Regions from separate parts of the Alteromonas sp. ABH4_454 genome, predicted to be linked through region 2. Evidence: predicted binding sites of a transcription regulator. Region 2 holds the regulator's gene; each other region holds the start of a gene.
What was found. The regulator LexA, encoded in region 2, represses DNA repair genes until DNA is damaged. The targets are predictions, from matches to a motif close to TACTGTATNNNNATACAGTA.

Region 1 (7,821 bases), 310 kb from region 2:
TTATATTTACTCACGCGCTACGTTAGAGCGCCATTGGCATGCGTTTAACGATGCTATCGGTGAACACCCTCACCTTGTGTGTTATGCAGTAAAAGCTAACTCAAACATTGGTGTGTTGAATGTTTTAGCGAAGTTAGGATCAGGCTTTGACATCGTTTCAGCGGGTGAACTAGCCCGTGTTATTGAAGCCGGTGGTGACGCAAGCAAAGTGGTATTTTCAGGCGTAGGCAAAAAACACGACGAGATCCGCTATGCGTTAGAGCAAGGTATCATGTGTTTTAACGTAGAGTCAGAGCCAGAGCTTCACCGCATTAACCAAGTAGCCGGCGAAATAGGTGTAAAAGCCCCTATTTCACTGCGCATAAACCCTGACGTTGATGCCAAAACTCACCCTTATATTTCTACGGGTTTGAAGGCGAATAAATTTGGTATTGCACGTGAACGCGCGTTGGCTACTTATGAGCTGGCTGCATCGCTACCTCATCTGAATGTGGTTGGTATGGACTGTCACATAGGCTCACAGCTTACCGAAATTGGACCTTTTGTTGATGCATTAGAGCGCTTACTTCTGCTTATTGATGAACTAGCCGAGCGCAACATTATTATTGAACACTTAGATGTAGGTGGTGGTCTTGGCGTAACTTATAACGACGAGCAACCGCCTCATCCAAAAGCCTACGCACAAGCCATGGCTGAAAAAATGGTAGGCCGTGAAAACCTTAAGCTTATCCTTGAACCTGGCCGAGCTATTGCGGCTAACGCCGGTATTCTGGTCACTGAAGTTGAATTTATCAAAGAAGGTGAAGAGAAGAGTTTCGCCATTGTCGATGCTGCTATGAACGATTTATTGCGCCCTGCGCTTTACTCTGCATGGCAAAATATTATTCCTGTGAAAGAAGAAACCACGGCAACGCCTCGCACCTATGACGTTGTAGGGCCTGTGTGCGAAACCGGTGATTTTATAGGAAAAGATCGAGAATTAGCTATTGAACCAACCGACTTACTTGCGGTTCGAAGTGCTGGTGCCTATGGTTTTGTAATGGCGTCGAACTACAATAGCCGCTGTCGACCAGCGGAAATTATGGTAGACGGCGACAAAGCAATTGTGGTTCGCGAACGAGAAAAACAAAAAGATCTCTGGCAAGGTGAGTATAAACTTCCGTAAACTAGAGACAAACTAACAAGATAGATGCGCGTTTAATGCAGGTTCAATTTTCTAAAATGCACGGCTTGGGTAACGATTTCATGGTTATTGATAACGTTACTCAGAACGTCTTTTTCTCTAAAGAAAAAATTCAGCAATTAGCTAACCGAAACTTCGGTATTGGCTTCGACCAGCTGTTGATGGTAGAACCGCCATACGACCCTGAACAAGATTTTCACTATCGCATCTTCAATGCAGATGGCTCCGAAGTAGAACAATGCGGCAATGGCGCCCGTTGTTTTGCCCGCTTTGTTAAGCAAAAAGGCCTTATTAACCGCAACAAGATAGTGGTAAGCACCAAAGCGGGAAAGATGGTGCTCTACCTAGAAAAAGATGGTCAAGTAACGGTCAACATGGGCAAACCTGAGTTTGAACCTGCGAACATTCCGCTTACAGCCAACAAGCAAGAGAACACGTATATTTTGCGTGTGGGCGAGCGCACCTTGTTTATTGGCTCGGCGTCAATGGGCAACCCTCATTGCGTTATGGAAGTTGACGATGTGAATACGGCCAATGTCGCCGAAATTGGCCCGCTTGTTGAAAAACACGAACGCTTTCCAGAAGGCGTAAACGTGGGCTTTATGCAGATAATTAACGATTCGCATATCAAACTTCGCGTATTTGAGCGTGGTTCGGGTGAAACCTTGGCCTGCGGCAGCGGTGCATGTGCAGCAGTTGCAATTGGTCAAATACAGGGTAAATTAAGTAAAGACGTACGGGTAGACTTGCCCGGAGGCAGCTTACGTATACGCTGGCCTGGCCCAGATAACGTGTTAAAAATGACAGGGCCTGCCGAACACGTATATGACGGACATATAAATTTATGAGCGAAGTATCAGGGCAATCTAACGCCACGCAATTAATTGAGCCATTTAACGACACAACGGAATTGTCGAGTGCTGATGTGCGCGCGTTCTTATTACAAAACCCTGAGTTCTTTGCAGAGCATGCCGACCTTCTTGAAAAAATTAAGCTTCCTCATGAGCACAAAGGCAGTGTTTCGCTTGTTGAAATTCAAAGTGAACAGCTTAGACAAAAAGTCAGGCAGCTAAATTTTAAGCTGAATCAGCTGGTTACCATCGCTAAGCAAAACGAAAAAATATATCGCGTTTATACCGATTTAAACGTACAGCTACTACGCTGTGAAAGCGTAGCTGAAGTACAGTTTACCTTAGAAGATGTACTACAAGAGCGTTTGCAGTTGTCTTCTGCGGTGATAAAAAGCTTTAAAGGCCCTCACGCTATTCCTGAACTACAACAACGCCTGTTCACTGAGAAGCGCTTTAAAAATACCAACTTCTTCTTTGGTCGTTTGTCACAGCACGAACGTCAACTTCTGTTCGGCGAAAGCCCTGCAGAATCTGTAGCGTTAATGCTGCTTGGTGATAACCGCGAATTGGGTATTTTGGGCATTAGCAGCAGCGATGCCAGTCATTTTACGCCGGATATGGATACGCTTTTGCTACAACAGCTTCAGCAAGTACTCAATATTATCTTGCCTGAAATGATGGGATATTAGGTGCAGTGTCTACAGACGCCTTAATCAGCGAACCTTGCCAACAATGGCTCGATAAATTTCTACTTCATTTGCAGGTAGAACGCGGTTTATCCCTACACACCATCAAAAATTATCAGCGCCAGCTAACCGAAGTGGCAAAGCTACTTGGGCTTTACGAATGGTCTGGGCTCACGCCAAGCGATATTAAGCGTGTTATGGCTGATGCCAAAATGTCTGGGCACAGTCCCCGAAGTATCGCACTTAGACTATCGGCACTAAGAACATTCTGCCAATACCTTATTGACCACCAGCAGCTATTCAGCAACCCTGTTGAGGGCATACAAGCCCCTAAACAAGGAAAACCGTTACCTAAGCAGCTTAGCGTAGATGAGATGCAGCAGTTGCTTAATGCCTCGCCTCGAAGCAGTGACGATGATGAAGGCATGCAGTTAAGAGATGTAGCCATGTTTGAGCTGCTTTATGGTTGCGGCCTGCGCTTAAGCGAACTTACCGGGCTTAATTTAGCCGACTGTTTAAAAGACGGTACGGTAAAGGTCATGGGTAAAGGGAGTAAGCAACGTATACTGCCATTGGGGCGGCACGCGCAAAAAGCGCTAAGCGCATGGTTAAAAGTACGCCCTGCTTACGCTTCACCTTACGAAAGTGCAGTATTTGTCAGTAAGCGTAAAACCCGAATATCGAACAGGCAGGTTGCCAATCGTTTAGATAAAATGGCGCAAGAACAGTCCTTATCGCAAAAAGTAAGCCCCCACAAACTGCGCCATTCTTTTGCTACTCACGTATTAGAATCCAGTGGCGATTTGCGTGCGGTTCAAGAGCTGTTAGGTCACGCTAACTTGTCGACAACACAAGTTTATACTCACCTAGACTTCCAGCATCTCGCCAATGTATATGATGCCGCTCATCCGCGGGCGCACAAAAAATAAAGCTAACCTAAGGTTTACCATGCAGTTTTTTAGGTCTATTAACAAAGTCCAGGCGATGACCTTCGACCTTGACGACACCCTTTACAATAACGAACCTATTATTCGACGGGCCGAAGAAGCGCTTCAAGCGCATATTGCTAAGCACCACAGGTCAGCCGCAGCGTTGTCGGCTAGCGACTGGCTAGCACTTAAGCAAGCTGCAATCAAGAAAGATCTTCGCTTAGCCTCTGACATGGGTCAGCTTAGGCGTGTAGTGCTTACCGCCGCACTGTCTAATACGACTCCTGAAAAGTTAAAAACAGACCTGACCAACTTTGGTGGACTTAATGATGCAGTAGAGGCCTGCTTTAACTGTTTTTACGATGCAAGAAGTAACTTTGAATTGGCTGACGATGTGCACGAAACGTTAAAGGCAGTAAGTAGTCAATTACCGCTTATCGGCATTACTAATGGTAATGTAAACGCAGAAAAAATAGGGATTGATGGTTATTTTGAAACCATTTTTCACGCCAGCACATCGCGCCCTATGAAACCGGCCCGAGACATGTTTGATGAAGCCGCAGCACATTTACACATTGCACCGAAACACATTCTTCATGTAGGCGACAATATTATCAAGGATGTACAAGGAGCAATTAACGCTGGCTATCAAGCAGCATGGTTTGCCTGTAACAGACCCATGACGCTAGCCAACGAACCTGTAAGCGTATTGCCTCACGTAGCACTAGACAACCTCAACGACTTAACCCACTTCCTGTGAATAATGGGGTCAGAGTCAGGACTCTGACCCCACAGCTTTAGTTATCTTCTAGGACGTTTTGGCGCATGGATTCACAGGGGCTTTGACAAACCGGTCTCCCTACTACCTTGGCAGGAACGCCCACTACGGTAACGTGGGCCGGAACACTATTTAATACAACGCTACCTGCGCCGACTTTCGAGCCTTCACCGATTTCGATATTTCCTAGGATTTTGGCTCCTGCGCCAATTAATACGCCTTGGCGAATTTTGGGGTGGCGGTCGCCCGACTCATTACCCGTACCGCCTAACGTAACGCTCTGCAAAATAGACACATTATCTTCTACTACCGCAGTCTCACCCACCACAATACCGGTAGCGTGGTCGAACATAACGCCTTTACCAATTCGCGCTGCTGGGTGGATGTCTACACCAAAGCTCGATGAATTACGGCTTTGCAAAAACAGGGCTAGCTGATGACGACCGTGAAGCCAAAGGTAGTGCGCCATTCGGTGCACCTGCACAGCATGGAAGCCCTTAAAGTGAAGTAAGGGAGTAAGATAATCATTAACCGCCGCATCTCTTGCATTAATCGCCATAATATCGGCAATGGCTGCCTCGCTAATACCTGGCTCTAACAAGTAGGCTTCGTCGAACACCTCTCGTATAGCAAGCGCAGGCATCACGTCATCTGCCATTTTGTTTGACAAAATGAAGCTTAGCGACGACTCAAAATTATGATGCGCAAGAACACTGGCATGCACATAGCTAGATAGCAAAGGTTCGTTTTCAGCAACAATTTGCGCTTCTTGTTTAAGCGTCGACCAGAAATCGATGGGCGTAGAGAGTGCGGTCATAAGCATATCCCGTTAATGTGCTGTTAGTGAGCTGTTTGTGTGCCAATGTACGTCGTTAAAAAATTGGGGCCGAGTGCTTTTTCAGCTTGCCTAAAATGGCTTAACTTTTTGACCAACTCTCGCCTTGTATGAAAGTGCAGAGGTTGCCAAAGAAAAAGAGCAGAAAGTTTACCCGAGTTTGGCGTGATGCAATACCGATGTGATACCTGCCAAGCGCATAATTCGATCAATTTATCGTATTAATTCGTTATAGCTAATAACTGTATCTTTGATTTGTGCACCTTTGGGCCTGCCTTTGGCAACATTAAGCACTGTAACAATTTAATTAGAACGGTTAAAACACCTATTTCTTTCAATAAAAGACCCGTATGACTGCACATCTTAAATACCCAAATAACCGCGCTTTTACTTAACGAAAACGCTAAAAAACTGGACTGTATAAATTAACAGTCAGATGGCATAATAGCCCGCTGCTGAATGTATAACACTATCAACTAACAGGTACCACACTATGGATGTATCTCGACTGCTAGACGAGCTTAACGACAAACAGCGTGAAGCAGTAGCAGCCCCATTATCAAATGCCCTAGTATTAGCTGGCGCAGGTAGTGGTAAAACTCGTGTATTAGTGCATCGCATTGCGTGGTTGATGGAAGTCGAAAACATCGCACCTTTTTCTATTCTCGCGGTTACCTTTACCAATAAGGCAGCGAAAGAAATGCGCGGCCGTATTGAGTCGTTGATGGGTCGCAGCCTGCACAATATGTGGATTGGTACCTTCCACGGGCTTGCACATCGCCTATTACGCGCACACCACGCTGAAGCTAACTTGCCTGAAAACTTTCAGATTATCGATTCTGACGATCAGTACCGTTTGATTCGCCGCATTCTAAAAGCCATGAATTTGGACGAAAAACATTGGGCCCCTCGTCAAATCCAGTGGTACATAAACGGCAATAAAGACGAAGGCCTGCGTCCTCAGCATATCGAAACCCATGGCGATCATATTCAAAAGACCATGCGTGAAGTCTACGCTGCATATCAAGACGCCTGCGACCGTTCAGGCTTAGTTGATTTTGCCGAGCTATTGCTGCGCGCTCATGAGTTATGGGCAAAGAACCCTGAAGTGTTGGCTCATTATCAACGCCGTTTCCGTGCTGTGTTAGTTGACGAGTTTCAAGATACCAACAATATCCAGTATGCATGGCTTCGTATGCTATGTAGCGGCGACAATAACAACATTATGATTGTTGGTGACGATGACCAGTCTATTTACGGCTGGCGCGGTGCAAACGTAGATAATATTCAGCATTTCCTAAAAGACTTTAATGAGCCTACCACTATTCGCCTTGAGCAGAATTACCGTTCTACCGGGAACATTCTGAAAGCAGCGAATACGGTTATCGACAACAACACGGGTCGTTTAGGGAAAGAACTGTGGACAGAAGATGCGCAGGGCGAGCTTATCTCTGTCTATGCCGGTTTTAACGAACTCGACGAAGCCCGCTTCATTGTTTCAAAAATTAAAGACTGGCTAAATCAAGGCAACGCCCTTAGCGACACCGCTATTCTTTACAGAAACAACGCTCAGTCTCGTGTATTGGAAGAAGCTTTATTACACGAAGGGTTGGCCTATCGCATTTACGGTGGCTTGCGCTTCTTCGAACGCCAAGAAATTAAAGATGCCCTTGGCTATATGCGTATGGTAAGCCACCCCCACGATGATGCTGCTTTTGAACGTGTGGTAAACACCCCAAGTCGCGGTATTGGTGAGAAAACCCTATCTCAAGTACGCGACACTGCACGTATGCATAACTGTTCTATGTGGCAAGCCAGCCAGCTACTTATAAACGAAGGTGGCTTTAAAGGCCGCGCGTTAAACGCTATGCAAAGCTTTGTATTACTCATTACAGAGCTTGAACAAGCCACATTAGACGAGCCGCTTGACCAGCAGGCCGATAAAGCGATTCGTCAATCTGGTCTCTACGCCATGTACCAAGCAGAGCGCGGTGAAAAGGCTCAGGCTCGACTAGAAAACTTAGAAGAACTCGTCAGTGCATGTAAAACTTTTATCGTGCCTGAAGAAGCGGAAGAAATGTCTCCTCTGGCCGCGTTTTTGGCCCACGCTTCCCTTGAAGCCGGGGAAACCCAAGCAGATAAAGACCAAGACGCTGTGCAGATGATGACTATCCACACGGCAAAAGGCCTCGAATTTCCACTGGTGTTCTTAGCCGGCGTGGAAGAAGGTATGTTCCCTAGCCAGATGACCAACGACGAACCAGGCCGAATGGAAGAGGAACGCAGACTTTGCTATGTTGGTATGACCCGCGCTATGCAAAAGTTGTATATCACTTACGCAGAAAGTCGTCGATTATATGGTCAAGATAAGTATCATACGGCTTCGCGCTTTATTCGCGAGATGCCAGCAGATTGTGTGGAAGAAGTCAGACTTAAATCCACCATCTCGCGGCCTGTACATAACCGCTTTAGCCAAGCAACCTCACACGCCAGTTTTGAAGAAACCGGCTTTAGTTTGGGTGAGCGCGTAGTGCACCGTAAATTCGGCGAAGGCATTGT
Region 2 (7,821 bases):
AGTCCTGATAGTCCACCAATGGTAAACAGCACGATAAAAGCAATAGCGAACATCATTGGCATTTCGAAACTTAGTGAGCCGCGCCACATGGTAGCTACCCAGTTAAACACTTTTACTCCAGTAGGCACTGAGATAAGCATGGTGGCAAACATGAAAAACATTTCCATGTAAACCGGCATGCCCGTGGTAAACATATGGTGAGCCCAAACTACAAAAGAAAGCAGCGCGATAGACGCCGTGGCGTACACCATAGAGGCATAGCCAAACAATTGTTTTCTAGAAAAGGTAGGGACAATTTGAGAAATAATGCCGAAAGCGGGCAAGATCATAATGTAGACTTCAGGATGCCCGAAGAACCAGAAAATATGCTGGAACATAACTGGGTCGCCACCACCTGCAGCATCAAAGAAGCTGGTTCCGAAAAACTTGTCTGTCAATACCATGGTTACCGCGCCAGCAAGCACTGGCATTACCGCAATCAGCAAGAACGCTGTAATAAGCCACGTCCATACAAATAGCGGCATTTTCATCCAGGTCATGCCTGGCGCACGCATATTAAATATGGTCACAATCACGTTAATCGCACCCATAATGGATGAGATACCCATAATGTGAACAGAAAACACAAACAATGCTGTCGAATCGCCACTGTAGGTTGTTGAGAGCGGCGCATAAAAAGTCCAACCGAAAGCAGGGCCACCACCTTCCATAAATAGCGAGCTAAGCAGAATTAAAAAAGCGCCAGGTAAAATCCAAAAGCTCCAGTTATTCATGCGCGGCAATGCCATATCTGGGGCGCCGATCATCATAGGAATCAGCCAGTTTGCGAGCCCTGTAAAGGCAGGCATTACAGCACCAAACACCATGATAAGCCCATGCACCGTGGTCATTTGGTTAAAGAAGTTTGGCTCAACAATTTGCAGGCCAGGTTGGAACAATTCAGCGCGAATAACCATGGCCATTGCGCCGCCAACCAAAAACATGATGAAGGCAAACCACAGATACAGTGTGCCTATGTCTTTGTGGTTAGTGGTAAACAGCCAGCGCGTTATTCCTTTAGGAATATGGTCGTGATGTTCATGGTCATCATGTAGATGATCGCCATTTACTTGACCACTGTGAGGCGCAGAGGTATCTGGCGAAATAACTTCAGTTGCTTTGCTCATTTGTCTGCTCCTAGTTTCCGTTTGCCACTGCATTGACGTCTTTGGCTTGAACCATATCGCCCGTGTTATTACCCCACGCATTGCGCTCGTAAGTGACTACCGCAGCAATTTCTTTAAGGCTCAGCATTTTGCTAAACGCCTGCATAGCTGTACCCGCCTTACCATGTAATACAATGTCGATGTGGCCTTGCTGATCTTCTAACGCCATTTTGCTGCCTTTAAGTGCAGGGAATACACCGGGTAAACCCTCACCATTTGGCATATGGCACGCTGCACAAGTTGTGTTGTAAACGCGCTCGCCTTCTTTCATCAATTCATCCATAGACATATTCATAGAAAGTAGACGCTGCTCTTCTTCTTTTGCTTTGCGAACAATTTCTTCTTGTTCACCCATCCATTTATCAAATTCAGCTGGCTCTTTAGCAATCACCACAACCGGCATATAGCCGTGGTCTTTTCCACAAAGCTCTGCGCACTGTCCGCGATAAATACCAGGCTCATTCACTTTGGCCCAAGACTCGTTAATAAAGCCGGGGTTGGCATCTTTTTTCACAGCAAAATCGGGGACCCACCACGAATGAATAACGTCGTCAGAGGTAATAAGAAAACGCACTTTTTTCCCAGTTGGAATAACTAACGGACGGTCAACTTCAAGCAGATAATTGTCGGTTTTTTGAAATTTGTTCTCTATCTGCTCACGCTGAGTAGCAAGCAGTGAGTAAAATTCTACGTCACTGTCCATATACTTGTAGTGCCACTTCCACTGAGAGCCTGTAACTAATACTGTCATGTCAGGCTCAGATGTGTCTTCCATCGCAATAAGCGTGTTTGCGGCAGGCACAGCCATAAAGATAAGAATAAGGAAAGGAATAACGGTCCAAGCAATTTCAACCTTCACGTTCTCATGAAAGTTAGCGGGCTTGGCGCCACGAGATTTCCGATGCAGATACATTGAGGCGAACATAACCCCAAACACGACAACCGCAATACCTACACAAATGAAGAACATCAACATATGCAGATCATAGACCTGCCCACTGATGTCGGTAGCACCGCGTCTCAAATTAAGCGAAGAGGCTTCTTCACTAACTTCTTGTGCAAGAAGCAAAGGGGAGAAAAGCAAAAATGGTATTATTGAACACCACTTTGCAAAAACGGTCGTTAGTTGTTTCACTCAGCACCTCCGTAATAGCAAGACCAAAAACGCTGATTATTTTGCGCGCTGCCCTACCAAATGGTTTGCGAACGATTGACCCATCACCACAACTTGTAAAACAAATTTAGAGCCATTGTTATTATTTTGTTAATCTCTGTATAAGAATTGCGCAATAATGCCGTGTCGTCTAGTCTTTTCTATTAAAAATTTAATGAAGAGGCTAATTTTTAACCATTTCTTGTGGCAGGCTTACGTTACAATTTTGTTGGAGAGGGTATTGGGCGTGCTCGCGGCGGTTAAAAAATCAAACGCGCATTTTGAACGGGGTGTTGATGAGGACGAAGCTTCATTTGGTCATAAAATCAACAATTAACACATCGCTCGTCCTATTTTTCAAACAAACTTTCAAATAATAAATGTGTATTAGCCAATTCATTCTCGGGCCAAATAGCGCATATCTTTCGCACAATGGTGATGCCAGATTTCGTAGTTTTGAGACATACTAACAAACGCTAACCTAAGAAAATTAACTAAAATATGGTACTAAAAGGCATAAAAAAAGCGGCTAATACGCCGCTTTTGATTGAAGATGCTAAAACCTTACATCCAGTCGGCGTTTCTAATAACACCTACGGCAATACCTTCAATAGCAAAAGGCTCGCTGGCAAGGTCTACCTTAATTGGCGAAAACTCTTCGTTTTCAGCATGAAGTAAAACTTCACGACCGCGTTTCTCTAAACGCTTCACCGTAACGTCTTCATCCACCCGCGCGACAACTACCTGACCGTTGTGGACATCAGTCGTGCGATGCACAGCAAGAAGATCGCCATCCAAGATACCGATGTCCTTCATGCTCATGCCGTTTACACGAAGTAAAAAGTCTGCCTGAGGCTGAAACAAAGCAGGGTCGACCTTGTAGTGGGATTCTACATGCTCTTGCGCCAAAATTGGCTCACCAGCCGCCACGCGCCCTATTAGAGGCAAGCCTTCTTCTTCTGGTGCAGTATCCTCGAGGGGAATATTTAACTTAATACCACGCGAGGTACCAGGCAAAATTTCAATTACGCCCTTACGCGCCAATGCTTTCAAATGTTCTTCTGCTGCGTTGGCAGAACGAAAACCAAGTTGACGAGCAATTTCTGCACGCGTAGGCGGCATTCCCGTTTCTTGCATGGTTGTTTTAATAAGTTCTAAAACTTCAGTTTGTCGAGCTGTGAGTGGGCGCATAAAAGACCTGTCTGTTCATACAGTTCCTGTAAGTATATACACCTAAAAGCAAATAACAAGCGCAAAGTCTTGAAACTATGGAGCAAGCTGGATGGGGCTAGCACCTAGTATATAAAAACTAGGGGGCTTAAGGCTGTCAAATACGTGAAACCTAGCGCGGCCTTAAGTTTTCATTACTCTAGAACAACTCGATTTCGGCCATTCTTTTTCGCCGTATATAGCAGTTTATCCGCTTTGGAAAGTAACACACTAAAGTCAAGATTTAAGCTATCCTCAGCAAAAACAGCACCAATACTTATTGTCACGAATATCGTGTCTTTCTTGTATTTAACTTCTGTTTTTTCAACAGCCTCTCGAAGTTTGTTAAATCGCCTTTCTTCGTCTCTTTTGTTGTCTGAAATTGCTACTATCGCAAACTCTTCTCCACCAAGACGTGAAACAATATCGGGCTCCACATAATATTCTTCGATGAGGTGGGCTACTGAAATTAGAGCTTGGTCTCCTGCATCATGTCCATAAGTATCGTTAACCTTTTTAAAGTGGTCTATATCGATTACCGCTACGCTCACTCTATTGCTTTGTGCAGAGAGCTGATGGCATTTATCAACAAAAGCTCGTCGATTGTACAGCCCAGTTAGCGAGTCAGTCATGGCCAGCTTACGCAACTTCTCTTCAGCTATCGCGCGTGATTCTTCCAGTTCAACCGCATAGAAAAGACCGGCTAATGCATCTAATAGAGGTTGCAAAAACTCAGCATCATCGAAGGTGTAGGGCTCGAATTTATTGGCTAAACCAATCATGCCCACCACTCTATCTTTGATCTTAATCGGTAGCCCTAAAAATCGACTAATGCGGGGGTGCCCTTGGGGCACCCCTTTTGAGTTTGGATGACTTCCTGAGGCATTACTAATCGTTACCTCACCGGTTAAAATTGTGGTACCGAAAAGGTTATCGAAACTGCTGAAATACAAGTTTCGCTTTTTGTACTCGTTGTATTGCGTAAAGCTGCTGCTGTCCCAGACTATTTCAGAAATAGCATGAATAAACAGCTTCGATGCATCGCCTTCACCTTTCATTTGCCCAATGAAAGCGAACTGACTATCCGAGATATCAATAAGCTCGGGTAATACCGTTTGGCAGGCCATGGTTAAATCGTTGTTCTGGAGGTAAGAGGCACGGGTTTTATTTATAAATTGAAGTAGCTGGGTTTTCTTTTTCTCATGAAGCTCACTTTCCATTCTCTGCGTGATGTCGCGATGAATACCAGCAACGCGAATAGCCTTACCCGCATTGTTAAATTCTACGGTTTTTCCGTAGGTTTCAACCCAAACCCACGCGCCGTTAGTATGTTTCATGCGAAACGTGGTATTGAAAACCTTGCTTTTACCAATGATGTGCTCGTTTAATTGCTTTTCTACTTTTACATAGTCCGCGGGGTGAATTAACTGCCTGAAAAAGCGAGAGCTGGTGTCATAGTACTCATATTCCAGACCGACGATATCACACCAACGCTTGTTTACTTGGTTTACGTCAGCGGCCAAATTCCAATCCCATGTGCCCAATTCAGAGGCTTCCAATAACAGCCGCATGCGCTGGTTTGTTTTGTTGAGCTTGTCTTCCACATATTTTTGGTCGCTGGTGTCAAATAAGAACGCCTGAACTGAAGACAACATACCGTCTTCACGGAAACTCGCCGTAGAGATCATACTTACCCAAATGGTACGTGTGGGCGTGGCTATTTGAAGACGACAGGTATGCGTTTCCACGCCCTCCATATGCGCCTGCATGGCAAACGTAAAGTCGCCCTCAGCGTCTTGTGTTAAAACATCGCCAAGCTCAACTGCACCGCTCAGTAAATCTTGGGACGATATGCCCAAAACGCGCTCACTATTATTTGAGATATGAACCAGTTTGAGCGACGTAGTATTTCGCCACGTAGCCAGAACAATAGGGGACTTTTCTATTAGCCCATGCTCACGCTTGAGTGCTTCATGCTCTTTAGAAAGAGAAATATGCTGGCTAACAAGCGCTCCAATTCTATTCAGCACTTCAAGATATTTGGCATCAATTTCTCGAGGAACAGTATCGATAAGACAGACAGCACCAATAATCTCATCATTAATTTCAATGGGAGTTCCTGCATAAAAGCAGATGTGCGGCTCACCCGTAACTAATGGATTATCTTTAAACTTGGGGTCCTCGTGGGCATTGTTAACAACAACTTGTTTGCGCTCTTCTACAACACAACTGCAAAAGGCATGCTCACGGCTCACTTTAGAAAGTGTAGTTCCATATCGCGCTTTGAATGTTTCTTCAAATTCACCAACAATTCCTATTAGCGCGATAGGCACCTTATATGCCCCTGCTAACACAACCATAAGGTCGTCAAGATCTAACGGCACCTCATCACTGAGCAAAAAGTCATCAATCGTCTTTAACCGGTTTTGTTCATCCACTACTACATGCTCACATTCATTAACCCTTATAAAAGTAGTAATTATCAAAGCTTATAGCAATTTAAATACTTCTAATGTTGCATTGCTAAAAGGGTCAGTGAGCCTTACCCTAAACAAAGTTACGAAGATATAAAAATACAGGCGCTTATGAACTTCATGAACTTACCGCTAGGTAGGGAGTCTGTAAAACAAGCAAATCAATAACAATGGCTCGTCGCGAGATTGTGACGCGATTGTGTTACACTTCACCCGTTTTTATTTCATAGGATTACATAATTCATGTCGTGGATGCGAAAAGCCCTTCTGTCGGTATTTCATTATCCTGTTAAGTTACTGGTTAAAGCTCACAGTATTCCAGTTAACGTTGAAACCGAATTAGGAATAGACAAGAGCAAGCCTATTGTTTATCTACTTCCCACTAACTCAGTGACCGACCAGCTTGCGCTGAGAATGTCGACTAAATACCTGGGCCTCCCTAGCCCAACTGACACGCTTACACTGGCAGGTCGAGAGTACTCATCGACTCTATTTTTACGTAAAACTCAGCCTCTTTTTCGCTCATCAGCCAAAGATACGGGCATTGAAGACGTTTTCACTGACCTTTTCCATTTGCACCGAGACCACGAAAACCTTGATCTACAGGTAGTTCCTGTTTATGTAACCTGGGGTCGTGCACCAGGGCGCGGTAACCCAGGGTTGAGCGACCTAATTGCTGATAACGCTGCACCGAGACTGGCTACGTAAACTTTTCATCGTGCTGTTTTTAGGCCGTGATAACTTTATTAATTATTCTAAAGCTGTCTCGGCGCGCGCCATGTCAAATCAGCATGGTAGTGACCAAAGCATCGCACACAAACTTGTACGAGTAGCAAGTACTCACTTTCAACGTAAACGTCAAAGTATGACTGGCCCTACGCTGCTAGAGCGACAAGAACTCAATAACAGTGTATTGGGTTCAGATGCCGTACGTCGTGCGATCGCCGAAGAGTCAAAAAGCAAAAAGGTCACACACGAAAAGGCCAAAGAGCGGGCTCAAAGCTATATCACCGAGATTGCTGCAGATTATCGTGAAGGGCTTATCCGTTTCGGTGACAGATTGCTGACACGCATTTGGAACAAGATTTACAACGGCATTAGCGTAGGTCATGCAGAGCGTATACGTGAGCTGGCCGCTAACGGTCACGAAATTATCTATGTGCCTTGCCACCGCAGTCACATGGATTATCTGTTATTAACTTACGTGATTTATCACGAAGGTATGGTAACGCCTCACATTGCAGCGGGTATCAACCTTAACTTCTGGCCTGTTGGAAAAATGTTTCGCAGAGGAGGTGCATTCTTCCTACGTCGTAGTTTTGCAGGCAACAAGCTCTATACCGCGGTATTTAGAGAGTATTTAGAGCTGCTGTTTAACAAAGGTTACTCTGTAAAATACTACCCTGAAGGTGGACGCAGCCGTACTGGTCGCCTAATTCCACCTAAAACCGGTATGCTGGCCATGACAATTCAAGCCATGCTTAAAGGCGTTAACCGCCCAGTTAGTATTGTTCCTGTCTACATTGGCTATGAAAATGTGATGGAAGTGAAGAGCTATTTGAATGAGCTTAAAGGCTCAAAGAAGAAAAAAGAGTCTAACCTTCAGGTTTTCTCAGCCATTCGTAAGCTTAAGAATTACGGGCATGGATATGTGAACTTTGGTGAGCCTATCGCTCTTAATCAGTTCCTTGAAAGCCATGTGCCGAACTGGCGCGACTGTCGCGATGCCGAGCCAGAGAAAAAGCCTGCTTGGTTAACGCCTGCCGTTAATGAGTTGGCT
Region 3 (7,821 bases), 2.2 Mb from region 2:
TCTCATTAATTCATGTGCTATATTTTCTCTGAGTTCATGATCTATTTTGAGTTTGTCCAGTAAACCCGCGATTCGTAGAGCCATGAATTTATTACTTGGATACTCAATACCAAATGCTCCAAATAGTTGGTTCTTGATATCATTTAGCTTCTCAAAGTCCTTTACTTGCATACATAATCTTGCAGAACGTTCCCAACAGTCATTTATGTCACGATGCCAAGTATCAGGATCGATGGTGTGCACAATATAAGACTCTATAGCGACTTTCGCATGCTCCGGATTTCTTGGCTTTTTACACAGCCATAATAAATCCGCTAGCCTTGCCTTCAACCAAGGCTCAACTATGTCATTCAGTATTACTTCGAAAAAAGCTAAGTCATCTACCGTGAAATCTTCAGGAATAGCCGAACGCCTTCCAGCCTGATAATCTGCAAAATAGGGATTAAAAGGCTCGTTTAAGCTGCCAGGAGCAAGCATCATTGATGCAGCACGTCCAAGTAATTCAAGAATTTTTGCTTGTTCTTCTAAACCAGCTTCAGCCTTCACTTTTGCATGCTTCTGAAGGCTTTGCATGACAGAAGAGTACCCATAATGATTTTCAGGTTGTACGTCATACTGCCATTCGCAGGCGATGAATTGTTGTCGAGCATCATTTAACAAATCAGTCATTCAACTTCCTTGATCTTTAATCCATAAATTGGCAAATCATTCTGGCGCATAAAAGTTTATCAATTGGCAAGTTGCCTCTTTTTCTGCCACTACATCGCCTGTTTACATTTTGCAACAATTTATAACACTGATAATTAGCTGCTACTAGTCAGATAGTGATCTGAAATTTAACATTTTATCTGTTTCAGAAAACAGGCAAATTGCCTGCTAGTATTAATAAGGGGAAAATAGCCATTGAGAAATATAATAGTTTATTTAACGTCCGCTAAACGCTCAAAGCAGCCATCAAACAATAAACATGTAAACCTAAATTTAGCCAATTCATACCAGCGCAAAATTCAGGCATAAAAAACGGGTGCTTTACAAAGCACCCGTTTTATCGTCTTCTTTTTGGGGTAACTATAAGCTTTTAAGACACATTCGAAAGAGCCTACACAAAGCTTTAGTGATGGTTTGCGTTACTAAGTAAACTTAGTACTCCCACCACCCTTCTTGCCACCACTCCAAAAACTCTTCAAAGTCGATGTAACCATCGTCGTTACTATCGATAAGCTTAAAGCCTTCCTGTACGTGGCTAGCTTTAGTCTTTGGTGAAATTACGGTTAGAAGCTCGATGAACTCAGGTAAATCGATTTGGCCATTGCCATCACGATCGAAAAAGCTGAAGTCCTTTCTAATTTCTTCAATTTTAGATTCTGAAAGTTGAGTGTCCACTCGCATTCCTTATTTCAACTGCAATAAACACGAGTGTAACGCCCTTCTTTCTGACTGTCTACGCCTGATTTTCTTTTGCTTTAAGTGCGCGTAAACGTTGAGCTTCTGCTTTTTCCTTACGCTTTTGTTCCATGGTCAAACGCGCTTCAGTACCTACGTGTTCCTGCTGACGCTCTTTCGCTAACTGAACCTGCTTTTCACGCTCTCTAAAGCGAGCAATTTGGTCGTCGGTATGTGTGCCGTAGCAATGAGGGCAGCTTACGCCAGGCTCATATTTATCGCTCTGTTTGTCTTCTGCGGTAATAGGAAGTCGACACGCGTAGCACTGTTCGTAATGACTCTTTTCAAGGTCGTGGTTTACTGCAACGCGATTATCGAATACAAAACAATCGCCTTCCCACATAGACTCTTCTTTTGGTACATCTTCAAGATACTGTAAAATGCCGCCTTCTAAGTGGTAAACCTCTTCAAACCCCTGCTCTTTCAAATAGGCTGTCGACTTTTCACAGCGAATGCCGCCGGTACAGAACATGGCCACTTTTTTATTTTTTGACGGGTCGAGTTCTTTTTCTACGTATTCTGGGAATTCACGAAACGTATCGGTTTTAGGGTCGATGGCGTTCTTGAAAGTACCAATTTCTATTTCATAACCGTTTCGGGTGTCGATTACCGTCACATCTGGGTCGCTTATTAGTGCATTCCAGTCTTTAGGCTTAACGTAAGTACCTACGGTTTGGCGAGGGTCGATACCTTCAACGCCCATAGTCACTATTTCTTTTTTAAGTTTCACCTTAGTGCGATAGAACGGCTGTTCGTCGTGAAGTGATTCTTTGTAAGAGATAGGATTGATACGTTCATCGCTATTCAGATAAGCGAGCAATGCGTCGATACCCTCGCGAGTACCTGAAACAGTGCCATTAATGCCTTCGTGGGCAAGAAGAAGTGTACCTTTGATACCATTTGCTTCCATAGCTTCTAGAAGCGGCTGGCGGATTTCTTTAAAGTTTTCAAGCGCAACAAATTTATACATTGCGCAAACAATATATTTAGACATATTTTAACCTTTGCTGATTGGAGCGTAAGACCAGTGCAAAAATGCGGCGCGGAATATAACAAAACTGAGCGTTAAAAACTAGGCGATATTTTCAAATGAAGAAAAGTCTGGCGTTGTAGCTTGGTGCTTATCTTTCCCATATTTCTCGTCATCGGCGTCGCCTTGAGAAGATATAACATCGTAAAGTAACGTATTATCTTCTTTTATGGCGTTGTCATACTGCTTTTTCAATCGTTTCTGGGTAGCTAGGCTGCAGTTGTCTACAACGTCATCGGGGATGCGTTTTGCGTCATCGGTTTGAGCTAACGGCGCGGGATTCATACTAAGAAAAAGGCGTGCACTTTCATAGTCAGTAGCGACTAAATTTGAGTGCACATGCATGTCTGTCCACTCATTTTCGCTGACCGACAACGACGGTCGCCTGTAGTGATTTAACGCCGCAAGTTGTGCCTCTATACTATTCGCGGTGTCAGCGTCTGACGTTGCCGCTTCAATTTCAAACGGCTCAGCTACGCTATGTTGCTGCATTGCAAGGTATAACGAGAACAAGGCCCCCTGCGATGACGCTCGAGCAAGTACACCACTTCGCTCCCAGTAAATACTGGGGTCTAGTGTTGTTTGTTCACTTGCTGAGGCTAAATCTGGCGACATACGTACACAATGCTGTTGTTGTATACGTATGTTGTCGGCAAGATAATGTTTTTCTTAAGCTTATTTTCTAAAGTTAGATATACTTCTAATTACTGATAGCGGGTTTATTCACGGATTCGAAATGCAATTTAGCAACAAACAAGTACTGATTGTTGAGGACCAACGTCCTTTCCTTCTTCTTTTGAAAGGGCTAATGCATTCAATGGGTGCGTCTGATGTTGTCACTAAGTCTTCTGCTGAACAGGCAGTATCGCTTTGTAAAAAACATAAATTTGATATTGTCATTTGTGACTTACACTTGGGCGCTGATACCAAAAATGGCTATGAACTCATAGAAGAGTTGCGCACGCGAAGGCTTATTAACCCCACCTCAGTATTTATTCTTATCAGTGCTGATAGTGCTCGACCGGTTGTGCTTGGCAGTATTGAACGCCGCCCAGACGATTTTCTAATAAAGCCCTTCTCACAAGTACAGTTAAAGTCTCGCATTGTTCGTGCATGGCAAAAACGACAATTTCTTCAGCAAGCGTTCAACTTAATAGAGCAAGGTGAATACAATAGCGCCGTAGATCATATTGAGACTCTTTTAGAAAACCCCCAGCACTACAAAGGACACTGCGAACAACTGCTAGTTGAACTCTATTGGCGCATCTCTCAACCTCAAAAAGCTTTAGATGTATTAAAAGAGTATATCGAAGGTAGACCTGTACTATGGGCACAAATAGCAATAGGTAGAACCTACTTGCTGTTGAACGATTATGAAAAAGCGATATCTATTGCCAAGAAAACGTTAAAACGCAACCGATTCAATGCTGATGCTCATGATATTCTTGCGCAAGCACACCACGCCTTGGAAGCGGGTGAAAAAGCCCTAGATGCAATTAAGGAAGCTATCAAGCTGTCGCCCTTTTCATTACCTCGTCATTTTAAAGCTTGTGAAATTGGTCGGGAAAATGACGATTTAGTGCTAGCAGCCAACTCTAGCCAAGCAATTTGGAACCTATCAAAACGCACTGTGCACAAAGCAAGCTTACATTGGTGCACAATGATACGCAGCCTACTTGATGTTGCTGAATCAGCTGATGACAAAAGCCAGCGCAATAAGTATCAGCAAGAAGCGTTACTTACGTTACAGCGAGGTAAGTTCGATGAGCATCTATATAGAATCGACAGGGAGTTCGACGTAGAAATATTTGGCAATATTGTAAATGCAAGAATAAGCGCAATTGATGGGAAACTCATTGATGCAAAGCGTCATCTGAATACATCGCAAATACAGCTTGATGATAAATACGTAGAAGTACCTACAGCGTTTATTCCAGATAGCATTAACGTTATGTACAAACTAGGAGAGTTCGACGACGCGCTGCAGTTGAATTCTCTACTTTCATCGAGAGGTGAAGAACTCGACCAAAATAGTTCTTACATGCTAAAGACACAAGCGCAAAAAGCACAAAAAAGCCTTGCTAGTTATCAGCAGTTTAACCGTGAAGGCATTCAACACTACCAGCAACAAGACTTTGAGCGCGCTAAAGCCTCGTTTGCGCTTGCTCAGGGTTTCGCACCTGTTAACACTGGTGTCGTACTTAACTTGCTTCAATGTCTTCTTCAGATAGCCATAAAAGAAGATAAGGCGGAAATGAAGTTAATAAACGAATGTAAGCGTTTATTTAAGCTTATTGATGACATGACGCTCAAAGCGCCGTACAAAGAAAAGTACGAAAACATTCGAGATGAACTTTCTAAGTATATTGGCTTTTGAAATCCAGTGACATATTAGGTTCTTTTAAAAGCAAACCTACCTTTATTATCACTGGTAATTCATGCCCATAAACCCATGCATCTATGCCATAGCCTGCTTAGGCTAACATTAAATCTTACCCTTCTGTCGCCGTGATTAATTGTACTGTATATATATACATGCTATAACGCAATACCACGTAGCCTATGGCCAAAAAAATTCCCGTATCCATGATTTGGTGAAAAATACTAGGCTGCTTGAATGTAATTGGTTAAAGGAAGTAAACATCGGCGATGCATGACAGACTGATACAAAAACTTGAAATTCTTTCCGATGCGGCCAAGTACGACGCGTCTTGCGCCAGTGGTTCAGCAGGTAAACGACAAGCTGGGAAAACCGAAAAGACCGGTATAGGTTCGCTTACTGGTGGCTCGGGAATATGCCATAGCTTCACACCTGATGGGAGATGTGTTTCGCTGCTTAAGATCCTTATGACAAACTACTGTATTTATGATTGCCATTATTGCATTAATAGGGTTTCAAGCAATGTTCAACGGGCGCGATTTACAGTCAAAGAAACGGTAGATTTAACCCTAAATTTTTATAAGCGCAATTACATTGAGGGTTTGTTTTTAAGCTCTGGAATTGTGGGTTCGCCCGATATCACTATGGAAAGCATGGTACGTATTGCTAAATCGCTACGTCTTGATCACGGGTTTAAAGGATATATTCACCTTAAAACTATCCCGAATGCGTCGCCAGAACTACAAGCAGAAGCGGGTCTTTATGCTGATAGACTTAGTATTAATGTGGAAATGCCTACACAGTCTTCGCTAAACAAATATGCACCAGAGAAAGATCTTGGCGATATTCACGGTTCGATGAACACGTTAAAAGAAAAAATCGCTGAGCATAAAATAGACAAAACATATTCGGGCAAACGCCCTCCCCGTTTTGCACCTGGAGGGCAGTCTACCCAAATGATTATAGGTGCCGATGGGTCAAACGATAAAACCATTTTAGGTACAAGCGTTAAGCTCTACAGCGATCAAAAACTTCGACGTGTCTATTACTCAGCATTTTCCCCTATTCCTGATGCTTCGGAAGTTTTACCACTAAAACCTGCGCCATTGATACGAGAACACCGCCTGTATCAAGCGGATTGGCTTTTACGCTTTTACGGTTTTGGCCTAGATGAAATCTTGCAAGACGACATGTTAGATATGGACTATGACCCGAAGCTTGCATGGGCATTACGTAACCGTCACCTATTTCCTATTGATTTAAATAAAGCGGACAAGCAGATGCTGCTGCGCGTTCCCGGTCTTGGAGCGCGAACGGTACAAAAGATTTTATCAATAAGGCGTAATACAAAGCTCAACTGGATCGACCTTACTAAAATGCGGCTACCTCTTAAAAAGTTGAAGCCTTTTATCAGTGTTGGAGATTACTTCCCTGATATCCATTTACTCGACAGTAATAATTTCGAGCTTCAGTTTAAACAGCCTAAACAGTTTGAGTTGTTTAGCGCTTGAGTGGGTTGTTAATGCAGCTAAGTTTAGCCCTAGTCTAAAAGGTAGCTTTATATGAAGACCATTACCATTACTTCAGTACCTGGCTTTGATGAATGGCGGGAAGCCTCTCGAGAGTGCATTGCTGAGCGTATCTCCCCTGAACATATTATTTGGCAGAGCGCTCATTCAGTACAAGACGATCTGTTCGGTAGTGGTGCTGAGCCATGCGAAAGCAAAAGGCCGCGAAAAAGGCCGCGAAGCAACCTTAGTATTCCTAAATCTACGGTAATGCTTTTAAAGTACGCTCTATGCCATAACGATGAAAATCGATTTGCGCTTTGTTACCGAGTATTGTGGCGTGTCGTTTATGAAAATAAGCAACTCATTCAAATGAAAACTGATGACGATGTTATCCAGCTGTTTGCCATGGCGAAAGCGGTAAAGCGTGATGCTTATAAAATGAGTGCCTTCTTGAGGTTCAGAGAAATAGACGTAGAGGGGAAAGAGCATTTTGTTGCATGGTATGAACCCGAGCATTTCAGTTTAGAGATAAAGCTTAACTTCTTCCAAACCCGATTTAAGAATATGCGGTGGTCTATTTTAACGCCCTATCGTGCAGCTCATTGGGATACCAAAACCCTAGTACTAGAAGATAATCCCGATTCAAGCGTTGTACCCGATGATGATCGCATTGAAAAATACTGGCTGACCTATTACGCCAATATATTTAATCCTGCACGCATCAAAACAAACGCGATGTTAAATCAAATGCCTAAGAAATATTGGAAAAATATGCCAGAGACATCGCTAATAGACGATATGATTAAGCAATCGGACGCTCGGGCCAGAAAGATGATCAGCGATGGTAATAAGCTTTGTGGTAACAAAAATTAGCCAATGTAAACGAACTAATATTACGGGGCTAAGGCTAATACAACTGAGCTGATACAACAGAGCTTAGCCCGTTAACTGTGGACCAAGCTTTGATTATACGTTGGTTTAACTGTGGACTAGCACTGGCGCTGTAAGAACCAACTTAGTCTCTGAAGTTGTCTACAGTATCAATCAGGTCGTCTATATTTTCGATAAGAGTTTCTCGCTGCTTGTCAGTTAGGGTGGAAAAAAGCTCGGATATCAACGTAGCACTAACGGTCATATTATGGGCGCTACTTTGCTTATAAAGATCGCTTTTATAGCGATCTGGGTTTTGCATTAGGTCAACCAGTTCCGCCTCGAAATTATCGTTAAATTTACGAGTTACAAATAGCTTTCGTGCCGCATTTTGTATCGCTCTGCGATAGGTTAGCCACTCCCCCCCTGTGGAAATGAATTGCGAAGAGTACGTGGCCACGATTTGCTTTTGTTCGCTAGTTAGCTTCCCTATGCGTTCACTTATAGTCTCCTCTATGCGCTCAATACGATCTTCTAACCGCTCTTCTTCAGACTTTTCTAACGACTCTTTGCGCTCCTCTTCTTCC

Region 1: a site for LexA is predicted at 5,677-5,696, ahead of uvrD (DNA helicase II). Genes of this name have one in related genera too.
Region 3: a site for LexA is predicted at 4,993-5,012, ahead of ACYX4W_RS13145 (putative DNA modification/repair radical SAM protein). Genes of this name have one in related genera too.

The regions. Positions count from the first base shown of each region.
Region 1 covers NZ_CM149972.1:1,006,063-1,013,883, reverse strand. The annotation lists gene lysA (diaminopimelate decarboxylase) at 1-1,165, shown strand, start outside; gene dapF (diaminopimelate epimerase) at 1,201-2,031, shown strand; gene ACYX4W_RS04450 (DUF484 family protein) at 2,028-2,723, shown strand; gene xerC (tyrosine recombinase XerC) at 2,729-3,649, shown strand; gene ACYX4W_RS04440 (HAD-IA family hydrolase) at 3,669-4,409, shown strand; gene cysE (serine O-acetyltransferase) at 4,447-5,244, opposite strand; gene uvrD (DNA helicase II) at 5,756-7,821, shown strand, end outside.
Region 2 covers NZ_CM149972.1:693,102-700,922, forward strand. The annotation lists partial or broken gene ctaD (cytochrome c oxidase subunit I) at 1-1,166, opposite strand, end outside; gene coxB (cytochrome c oxidase subunit II) at 1,177-2,340, opposite strand; gene lexA (transcriptional repressor LexA) at 2,923-3,549, opposite strand; gene ACYX4W_RS03085 (sensor domain-containing diguanylate cyclase) at 3,723-6,005, opposite strand; partial or broken gene plsB (glycerol-3-phosphate 1-O-acyltransferase PlsB) at 6,285-7,821, shown strand, end outside.
Region 3 covers NZ_CM149972.1:3,005,493-3,013,313, reverse strand. The annotation lists gene ACYX4W_RS13170 (DUF4209 domain-containing protein) at 1-669, opposite strand, end outside; gene ACYX4W_RS13165 (EF-hand domain-containing protein) at 1,141-1,389, opposite strand; gene trhO (oxygen-dependent tRNA uridine(34) hydroxylase TrhO) at 1,442-2,437, opposite strand; gene ACYX4W_RS13155 (VC2046/SO_2500 family protein) at 2,516-3,088, opposite strand; gene ACYX4W_RS13150 (response regulator) at 3,210-4,850, shown strand; gene ACYX4W_RS13145 (putative DNA modification/repair radical SAM protein) at 5,123-6,364, shown strand; gene ACYX4W_RS13140 (TIGR03915 family putative DNA repair protein) at 6,416-7,237, shown strand; gene ACYX4W_RS13135 (DUF6279 family lipoprotein) at 7,380-7,821, opposite strand, start outside.